One region of the Kitasatospora viridis genome, then DNA from elsewhere that is predicted to be linked to it. Evidence: riboswitches for the same ligand, from Rfam matches in the RefSeq annotation. Region 1 holds a riboswitch; the other holds the start of a gene.
What was found. A riboswitch is a leader RNA that binds a small molecule or an ion and turns the genes downstream of it on or off. The one in region 1 is predicted to bind cyclic di-AMP.
Positions count from the first base shown of each region.

Region 2: another riboswitch for cyclic di-AMP. It lies ahead of FHX73_RS46740 (aggregation-promoting factor C-terminal-like domain-containing protein); the one in region 1 lies ahead of FHX73_RS47420 (transglycosylase family protein).

Region 1 is NZ_VIWT01000005.1:170,428-175,421, reverse strand. Features, by position in the region: gene FHX73_RS37405 (APC family permease) at 1-58, opposite strand, end outside; gene FHX73_RS37400 (MarR family winged helix-turn-helix transcriptional regulator) at 507-938, opposite strand; gene FHX73_RS37395 (SRPBCC family protein) at 1,100-1,543, shown strand; gene FHX73_RS37390 (PPOX class F420-dependent oxidoreductase) at 1,565-1,990, opposite strand; cyclic di-AMP (ydaO/yuaA leader) riboswitch at 2,229-2,398, shown strand; gene FHX73_RS47420 (transglycosylase family protein) at 2,404-3,429, shown strand; gene FHX73_RS37380 (YchJ family protein) at 3,489-3,959, shown strand; gene FHX73_RS37375 (NUDIX domain-containing protein) at 4,028-4,531, shown strand; gene FHX73_RS37370 (isocitrate lyase/PEP mutase family protein) at 4,542-4,994, shown strand, end outside.
Region 2 is NZ_VIWT01000003.1:702,250-707,243, forward strand. Features, by position in the region: gene FHX73_RS33770 (pyridoxine/pyridoxamine 5'-phosphate oxidase) at 1-164, opposite strand, end outside; gene FHX73_RS33775 (pseudouridine synthase) at 168-1,091, opposite strand; gene FHX73_RS33780 (serine hydrolase domain-containing protein) at 1,337-2,725, shown strand; cyclic di-AMP (ydaO/yuaA leader) riboswitch at 2,952-3,114, shown strand; gene FHX73_RS46740 (aggregation-promoting factor C-terminal-like domain-containing protein) at 3,118-4,023, shown strand; gene FHX73_RS33790 (MarR family winged helix-turn-helix transcriptional regulator) at 4,141-4,563, opposite strand; gene FHX73_RS33795 (LLM class flavin-dependent oxidoreductase) at 4,699-4,994, shown strand, end outside.

The DNA.
Region 1 (4,994 bases):
CGCGGCGCAGCGCGTGCCGCCCGCCGCCTCGACGGATGCCGGGCTGGGGTGCGGCCATGGCGGCGGGTCCTCCGATCCTCGCGGATCCGTCAACCACGATTGACGGTCGGTCGGGGACGACGGTGCCGCAGATCAGCGGCCGGACGGGCGCCGCGCGCGGGAACGGTGACGGAGCATCAACCGTCCGGCGCACCGGCATTGGCTGAGATGAATGTGATTCAGCCAGTGATCCATAGTGGTTGCTTTTGCCGAAGGGCCCGTGCCAAGCTCGACGGCATGGCACTCCGCACGACGCCCGGGGCGCCGACGGCCATCCGAATCGCCTGGACCGGGTCCCCCGCCCGGTCCAGGCCCCTGGCCACCGAAGGCCGTTCCCGAGCCGTTTCCGGTTCGAGCACGTCGCACGGCGTTCGAAACCGACCGCCGCACCGCACTCAGGCCTGGCCGCGGCACCGCGTTCAGGCCCGGCAGCCGGACCGCACCCAGGCCCAGCCACCGCACCGCATTCAGGCCTGGCCGCTCAGGTTGCGCTCCACCGCCGCCAGCAGCCGGACCAGCTCCGCGCACTCCTCGGGCGCCAGCCCCGCCAGGGTCAGCCGCTCCAACTCCTGCCAGAGCTCGCCCACCTGCTCGCGCAGCGCCCGGGCCGCCGCGGTGGGCTCCACGATCACCGCCCGCCGGTCGGCGGAGCTGCGGCTGCGACGGACGAAGCCGGCCTGCTCCAGCCGCTGCACCATCCGGGTCACCGTGGAGGCGTCCAGGCCCAGTTGCTCGATCAGCTCGCCCTGCGGGAGCGCCCCGCGCTCCCAGAGCAGCATCATCAGCAGCTCCTGCCCGGCGTGCAGCCCGGCACGCCGCAGCAGCCGCTCGGCGGCGGCCCGGTGCAGTCGGGCGACCCTGGCGATCGCATGGCTGGTGCTGTCAGTGGCGGCGCTCACACGGTGATTGTACGCACAAATGGATGCCCTCCAGGGCACCCTTCGGACCCTCGATTCTCCCTTGCCCTAAAAGGATCTTAAGCGTTTACTTGGCCGCACAAGCATTCGTGACAAGCATCCGCTGGTCTCCGACCGGCAGTCGATCCGAGGGGGCATCAGCCGTGCCGGAAATCAGTGCGAGCGTGCGGGTCAACGCGCCGGAGCGGGGCGGGGGAACCGTGCTGGACCGGGACGCCGTCTGGGCGGGCCTGCTGCGCAAGGCCGAGGACGCGACGCTGGTCGTCGCCGGGATGAGCTCGTGCCGGGTGCTGGAGCGGACCGGGCACGGTCTGGTCCGCGAGGTGGTGATCCGCGGCGAGCGGGTGCGCGAGGAGGTGCGCTTCGAGCCGAAGCGCCGGGTCAGCTTCCACCGCTCGGACGAGCGGGCCCGCTGGACGATCCACAACGACATCGAGGAGGACGCGGACGGCGAGCTGCTGCTCACCTTCCGCGCCGAGCTCGACCTCGGCGACGGCCCGGCCGACCCGGCCCGACTGGAGCGGGCACGGGCGGGCTACGTCGCGGCCATCGAGGCGACGTTGGCGCTCTGCCGGTCGGTCCGATGACCGGTCAGGGAGCCTGCTGGGTCACGGGGTCTGGCCGTAGTACCGCTCGACGTGCAGCGAGAGGCAGCGCCGCCGATCCTTGACCATGGTGGCGCGGAACTCGTCCCAGTCCGGGTGCTCCCCGTTGACCTGCCGGTAGAGGTCGACCAGTTCCTCCACCGCCGCGTCGTCCGGCTGCTGGGCGACGGCGGACAGCTCGGCGGTGCCCTCGGCGACCGCCCAGGTGAAGAAGTCCGCGCTGGTGACGTGCAGGCTGACCCGGGGGTCGCGCTCGGCGTTGCGGGCCTTGACCCGGTCGGCGGTGACCGAGATCCGCACCAAGTCCCGCTCGGGGTCGTAGCCGTAGAAGATGTTGGAGAGCTGCGGCCGCCCGTTCTGCTTCAGCGTCACCAGCACCCCCTGCTTCCCCGATGCGAACAGTTCCTTCATCCTCGCCTCGTCGGCCATGGAATCCTCCTGCGTCTCGGTGGCGCCTGCTGACCCGTCCAATACATCGCGCCCAATGCATCGCGCTCAGTACATCGCGCTCAGTACATCCCGCACGGACGATCCCTTCACCGACGTGATTCTGATGTGATGTTCGCGATGCGGGCTTGTTATCGAGCTGATCATCCGTCTATCGTCCCGTCAAGCCCATCCCTACGGGCTCACGGACGCGGCACGCCGAACCCTGCCCACCTCGTCCGTGCTTCCGACACCACGACTCGTCAGGGCAGGGACGGGGGACCCAGGTTCTCCACGCCGTCCCCACGGCTAGGGGTGAAGCCGACCGCCGGAGCGATCCGCGCGGCCGGCCGGGCCAACCTCACCGGCCCGAACCCGACAGCTCACCTCGCAGGCGTGCGGAGAGGGACACTCCCATGGTCTTTTCCGGACCGGGCCGCCACCGCCGCCCGACCCAGGCCGACCGGGCCGTCGCCACGGCCACCGCCCTGGGCGCGGGCCTCGCCCTGCCGCTGCTCGCGGCGACCGGCGCGCACGCGGCCCCCGCCACCACCTGGGACGCGGTCGCCCAGTGCGAGACCGGCGGGAACTGGACCATGGACACCGGCGACGGCTACTACGGCGGCCTGCACCTGACCGAGCGTCAGTGGGAGGCGCACGGCGGCGACCTGTTCGGCGCCGAGCCCTCGCACGGCACCAAGCAGCAGCAGATCAGCGTCGCCGAGGCGGTGCTGGCGTCCGACGGAGCGGGCGTCTGGGGCTCGTGCGCCGCCACGGCCGGCCTCACCTCGCCGGACGGCAGCACCACGCCGAGCGTCCCGGCTGCGCCGGCCTCGCCGTCCGCGCCGGCCGCTCCCGGCACGCCCGCCTCCCCGGGCAGCCCGGCCACTCCGCCCGCGCCGGGTACGCCTGTTGTGCCCGTTGTTCCTGTTACGCCTGTTGTGCCTGTGGTGCCGAGTGCGCCTGTCGCGCCGACCCCGTCCGGTGCGGTGTCCAACCCGGCGCCCGCGACCGGTGGCACGCCCTCCGGCGCGGCCACGCCGGGCACCCCCGCGCCGACGGCCGCCACCCCCGGCGCGCCCGCGTCCACCGTCCCGGCCCCGACCACCCCCGGCGCGACCCCGAGCGCCGCGCCCACCCCCGCGCCGAACACGCCGACCGCAGCGCCCTCCACGCCCGGCACCCCGACGCAGTCCGCGCCCCCGGTCGCGAACCCGGTGCCCGGTCCGGCCGTCCCCGGCCAGCCCGCGCCCGTCCCGACCACCAGCACCCCGGCCGCGCCCGGCGGCGACTACACCGTGGTCAGCGGCGACACCCTCTCCGGCATCGCCTACGGCCACCACCTGGACGGCTGGCAGCAGCTCTACCAGCAGAACAGCAGTGTGGTCGGTGGCAACCCGAACCTGATCTTCCCGGGCCAGCAGCTGCAGCTGCCCTCCTGACCGCCCGCGCGGCGGGCGGGCGGTGCGTGGGCGGTCCGACGGACCGTCACAATGGGGCCATGTCCCGACGCACCGCCCGCCCCGCCAAGCGCTCCACCCCCGCCCGGCCCAGCACTGCCGCCGCCGCCCAACCCGCCGCCGCGCTGCCGAAGGCCTGCCCCTGCGGCCTGCCCGCCGACTACGCCGACTGCTGTGGCAGGCTGCACCGGGGACTCGCCCGGGCGACCAGCGCCGAGCAGCTGATGCGCTCGCGCTACAGCGCCTTCGTCGTGCGGGACACCGCCTACCTGCTGCGCAGCTGGCACCCCGACACCCGGCCGGCCGAGCTGGAGCTCGGACCGGAGCCGGTCTGGGAGCGGCTGGAGATCCTCGGCAGCACCGAGGGCGGCCCGTTCCACACCGCGGGCACCGTGGAGTTCCGGGCCCACTTCCGCGAGCACGGGGTGGCGGGCAGCCTGCACGAGAACAGCCGGTTCCTGCGGCACGAGGGCGACTGGGTCTACCTGGACGGCGACCACACCGTCGACTGAGCCGCCGTCAACCGAGCCGCCGTCACCCCGCCCGTCCGTCAGCTCGTCCGCCTTTTCCAGGAGCCCCCATGGCCCAGCTCCCGCTCGCCGATCACCTGCGCACGCTGCCGCACGGCATCCTCTTCGGCCTGGTCCACTTCACCGACACCGCCGGCAACCCGCTGCTGATGGAGTCGGTCTACGACCCCGAGGTCTGGCAGTTCGTCGGCGGGAACATGGAGTTCGACGGCGAGCCGTGGCGCTGCGCCCGGCGCGAGGTGCTGGAGGAGACCGGGCTGGTACTGCCGGCCGAACCGGTCCCGCCGCTGCTCGCACTCGTCTTCCGGCCCGCCGCGGACGGCTGGCCGTTCCGGGTCGGCGTGGTCTTCGACGGCGGGGAGCTCTCCGCCGAGCAGTTGGCCGGCCTGGTGCTGGACCCGGCCGAGCACGCCGACCACGCCGTCCGTCCGCTGGCCGAGTGGCGCACCGTGCTCGGCCCCGAACGGCTGGCGCTGCTGGAGGCCGTGGTCGAGGCCCGCCGCACCGGCCGGGCCGCCTACCTGCACGTGCCGCACCCGCGCAATCCGAGCTGAGAGGACCACCGTGTCACCGATCACCGAGGACCAGCACCGCGAGGACCAGCACCGCCGGGCGCTGGAGTTCCGCCGGCTGCACGAGGCCCAGGAGCCCTTCGTCATCCCGAACGCCTGGGACGCCGGCACCGCCCGGCTGCTCACCGGGCTCGGCTTCGCGGCGATCGCCTCCACCAGCGCCGGGCTGGCGCACAGCCTCGGGCGCAGCGACGGCGCCAACCTGGTGAGCCGGGACGAGGTGCTGGCCAACGCCCGCGAACTGGCCGCCGCGACCCACCTGCCGGTCTCCGCCGACCTGGAGAGCGGCTACGGCGCCGACCGGGAGCAGATCGCCGAGACCATCCGACTGGCCGCCGCGGCCGGCCTGGTCGGCGGCTCGATCGAGGACGCGACCGGCGACCCGGACGCCCCGCTGCACACGTTCGCGGAGGCGGTGGGCCGGGTCCGGGCGGCGGTGCTGGCC
Region 2 (4,994 bases), on a different contig from region 1:
TGCGCGTCCGGCACCCCGTCGCGCAGCGCGCCGATCAGCCAGTCGGCGAACAGCTCGCCGGGCCCGTCCGGCACCGCCGCGGTGTCGAAGGCCGGCGGCAGCTCGCGCGCCATCGCCGGGTGGGCGTACAGCAGCTCCCGCAGTTCGCTGCGCCGGTCCGTCATCGCTCACGCCTCCCAGGCGCTCAGGGTGCGGCGCGAGCGCAGGCTCAGCTCGCGGCCGGTGATCGGGTCGGTGAAGTCCAGGCCGACGGCCAGCAGCTGCAGCGGTGCGGAGAAGTCGTCCGGCACGGTGGCCGGCAGCACCTGCGGGTAGATCGGGTCGTTGGTGATCGGCACGCCGAGCGAGCACATGTGCAGCCGCAGCTGGTGGGTGCGCCCGGTGTGCGGCAGCAGCCGGTAGAGGGCCAGGTCGCCGCGCCGCTCCAGCAGCTCGACCTCGCTGACCGCGTTCACCTCGCCCGGCTCCTCCCACGCCGCCAGCTCGCCGGGCACCTTGACCATCCGGCTGCGCACGGTGACCGGCAGCTCCAGGTCGGCCCGGTAGGGCGCGACGGCCCGGTACTCCTTGCGCACCAGCCGGTCCCGGAAGAGCGTCTGGTAGGCGCCGCGGGCCGCCGGGTCGGCGACGAACATCACCAGTCCGGCGGTCAGCCGGTCCAGCCGGTGCGCGGGCACCAGCGCGGGCAGGTCCAGCTCGTCGCGCAGCCGGGAGAGCGCCGTCTCCACCACGTGGCTGCCGCGCGGCATGGTGGCCAGGAAGTGCGGCTTGTCCAGCACCACCAGCCGCTCGTCGCGGTGCAGCACGTCGAGCGGGAACGGCACCGGCACCTCGGGCGGCAGGTCGCGGTGGAACCAGACGCTGGTGCCGGGCCGGTAGGGGGTGCGGGCGTCGATCGGGCCGTCGGTGGCGACGATCTCGCCGCCGCGCACCATCTCGTCCAGCCGCTCGCCGAGCCGCGCGGGCAGCCGGTGCGCCAGGTACTCGGCGACGGTGGCCCACTCGCCGTCCAGCGGCAGCCGCATCCGCACCGGGTCCACCCCGCGGCGTTGCGGCAGGGGGGCGGGGGTGGGCGTGCCGCGGCGTCTCATGGGAGCTGACCCTAGCCAGCCACGCGCCCCCCGCGCACACCAGTAGGTGTCCGGGACCTCGGGTCTTGCGGGCCGCGGCGGCCTTCCGCGGGCCTCGGCGACCCCGACACGCGCGGCGCCGACCGCCGTCGCCCGCGCCCCCCACGGGCCGGGTCGGACCGTGAGCCGCATATTGCCGGGCCATCGCGGCCCGGTCCGGGTAAGGTCGAACGTCGGCCACCCCACAGCTGCGAATGCGAGGTCAGATGCCGGATGTGTCGGACGAGTTGCCGTCCCTGGAACTGCTGCCCCAGACCCGTCGGGCGCTCCTGCACCGGGTGGCCGTCGGTCAGGCGGACGGCCGGGCGCCGTCGCTGATCGGTGCCGTGCTGCGCGGCGGGCAGCTGGTGTGGTCCGGGGCCCGCAGCATGATCGAGGGTCACGCGCCCGATGCCAACGTGCAGTTCCGGATCGGTTCGATCACCAAGACCTTCACCGCGGTGCTGGTGCTGCGGCTGCGCGACGAGGGCCTGCTCGACCTGGCCGACCCGCTGGAGCAGCACCTGCCGGGCACCGCGGCCGGCCGGGCGACGGTGCGGGAACTGCTCGGCCACTCGGCCGGGCTCACCGCTGAACCGCCCGGACCCTGGTGGGAGCGGGCCCACTGGGCGGCCCGGCCCGAGCCCGGCGAGCTGCTGGAGGAGCAGCCGTTCCGCTATCCGGCGGGCGAGCGGTTCCGCTACTCCAACCCGGGCTACGCGCTGCTCGGCGCGCTGGTGGAGCGGCTGCGCGGGGAGCCCTGGGCGGAGGTGCTGCGCCAGGAGCTGCTGGAGCCGCTGGGCATGACCCGCACCACGCTGCTGCCGCAGGCCCCGCACGCCGGCGGTTTCGCGGTGCACCCGTGGGCGGACGTGATGATGCCCGAGCCGCTCACCGACACCGGGCCGATGGCGCCGGCCGGGCAACTCTGGTCCACCGCCGCCGACTTGATCCGGTTCGCCGCGTTCCTGTGCGGCGGGAACGAGAAGGTGCTCGCGCCGGAGACGCTGGCCGAGATGCGCCGCCCGGCGGTCGCGCCGGAGGGCGACTGGACCAGTTGCTACGGGCTCGGCCTGCAGCTGCGCCGGGAGCACGGGCGGCTGCTCTTCGGCCACGCGGGTTCGGTGCCCGGCTTCCTGGCGGGCCTGTGGGTCTGCGAGGAGGAGGACGTGGCGGCGGTCGCGCTGACCAACACCACGTCAGGTGCCGCCGCCGGCACGGTCGCCGCCGACCTGGTGCGGATCGTCGCCGAGCAGGAGCCGCGGTTCCCCGAGCCCTGGCGGCCCGTCATCGAGGTGGCGCCGGAGCTGCTGGCGGCGACCGGGCCGTGGTTCTGGGGGCCGGCGCCGCTCACCCTGCACCTGCTCTCCTGCGGGGAGCTGGAGCTGCGGGAGGCGGGCCGGGCGGGCGGCCGGACCAGGTTCCAGCGCGAGGCGGACGGCAGCTGGACGGCGCAGGACGGCTACTTCGCCGGCGAGCCGCTGCGGATGGTGCCGGCCGTCGACGGCTCGCTCTCGCACCTCGACCTGGGCGGCCTGGTGCTGACCCGGCAGCCGTACGGTCCGGCCGGGGTGGTCCCCGGCGGGCTGGACCCGAAGGGCTGGCACCTGGGCTGAACCGGGCGGGCCGCGGGGGCCCGATCCGTGGGGTCCCGTGGGGCCCGTGCGGCACGGGGTCGTCCGGTCCGGACGGCCCCGTTCGGCTTCCCGTCGAGCCCCCCGGCCGAACATGAGACACCTCACATCCGCTTGTGATAGGACCTTCGGCCTGTTTACGGTGCATCTCGTTCGTCTCCACACGAACCTCGCTCTCCGGAACGCCGAGCCCTGCTGCCGGAACGAGTGAGCACGTGCACCAGCACCGCAGCAGGGGCGGGGGAACCACAGGTAAGTCGCCCGGTCCGGATCCGTCCGGACGGGGCTTGGGGTGAAGCCGCGCTCAGCGCGGCCGGGCAACTCCAGCCCGAATCCGACAGCTCACCTCGTAGGCGTGGGAGAGGAAACGCACGATGTCCGTCAACGGTCGTCCCACCCTGCCCAGCCGCGCCGCCATGAAGCGCGCGGTCGCCGTCGCCGTCCTCGCCGGTGTCGGCGCCGGTCTGCCGCTGATCGCCGCCGGTGGCGCCAGCGCCGCCACCCCCGAGCACCGCGCGCCGCAGCACCACTCGGTGCAGCAGCACCACCACGCCGCCCAGCACGCCGCCCCGGTGCAGCAGGCCGCCGCGCCGGTGCGCACCGCCCCGCAGGCCGCCCCGGTGGCCCAGCAGCAGGCCGCCCCCGCGTCCTACACCGTCGTCTCCGGCGACACCCTGTCCAAGATCGCCACCTCGCACAGCGTGCAGGGCGGCTGGCAGTCGCTGTTCGAGCTGAACAAGTCGGTGCTGCCGCACGGCCCGAACATGATCTTCCCCGGCCAGCACCTGTCGCTGGGTGGCCACCAGCAGGCCGCCGCCCCGGCGGTGCAGCAGCAGAGCGCCCCGGTGCAGCAGCAGTCCGCGCCCGCCACGGACTCGTCCAGCTCCGCCAACTCCGCCGGCTCCGACAACTCGGGCAACTCCGGCGGCGGCTCCTCGCAGCAGTCGGCCCCGGCCGCCCAGACCGCCGTGACCGCCTCGACCGACTCCTCGGCGGGCTCGCTGCAGGCGCTGGCCGCGTCCATCGTCCCGGCCGACCAGCTGGCCTCCTTCGACCAGATCATCAGCCACGAGAGCGGCTGGAGCGTCACCGCGACCAACCCGAGCTCCGGCGCCTACGGCCTGCCGCAGGCCCTGCCCGGCAACAAGATGGCCTCGGCCGGCGCCGACTGGCAGACCAACCCGGCGACCCAGATCAAGTGGGCGCTGCAGTACATGAACGACACCTACGGCAGCCCGAACGCCGCCTGGGCGTTCTGGCAGACCCACTCGGCGTACTGATCCCGGTGATCGCCGACCGCTGAACCCCGTTCGGCCCGTGGCCGCCCGGTCCGACATCGTCGTCGGACCGGGCGGCCACGGCGCGTTCGGGGCACGGTTGCCGGGGCTGACCCGGCGTCAGTCCGCCTCGCCGTAGCGGACCAGGTGGCGGGCCAGGTCGGCGAGGTCGGCGTCGCTCCACCCGGTGAACCGCTCGGTGAAGGACTGCCGCCGCACCTCGTAGGCCTCCCGCAGGAGCACCAGCCCGGCCTCGCTGGGCCGCAGGATCTGGCCCCGGTGGTCCTCCGGGTCGACCTCGCGGCTGACCAGCCCGAGCTTCTCCAGGGCGCTCACCTGCCGGCTCACCGTCGACTTGTCGAGCAGGAAGTGGGCGGCGAGGTCGGCCGCCCGGCAGCCGCCGCGCTCGTTCATCAGGTCGAGCATGCTGTACATCACCAGGGTCAGCCCCGGGTGCATCTGCGAGGCCTTGTGCCGGGCCCGGCGGGCGAACGCGGTCAGCTCGCGCTGGATGGTCTCGATCGAGGCGTCTCGGCCGGACAACGACGTCTCCTTGGTCACGGGGATTTCAGTTGCATAGTACAACATGAATGGTGCCTAACGGAGCGTGAGCCAACGTCTAGGGTGGCCGGGAACGGATCGTACTGCGCGGCGGAGGGCGGACGGATGCAACTGGGCGTGTCACTGGAGCCCCCGCGCTGGCGGGCCCACGGGGGCGGGGCGGTGCTGCAGACCGCACTGCGGGCCGAGCAGCTCGGCCTCGACTACCTGCTGATGTCCGACCACCTGCTGGCCAGCGAGGGCGGCGCCAACCTCGACCCGCTGATCACGCTCGCCGCGGTGGCCGGCGCGACCGCCCGGATCCGGCTGGCCACCAGCATCCTGGCCCTGCCCTACCGCCACCCCCTGGTGGTCGCCCAGCAGGCCGCCGCCCTGGACGTGATCTCCGGCGGCCGGTTCACCCTCGGCGTCGG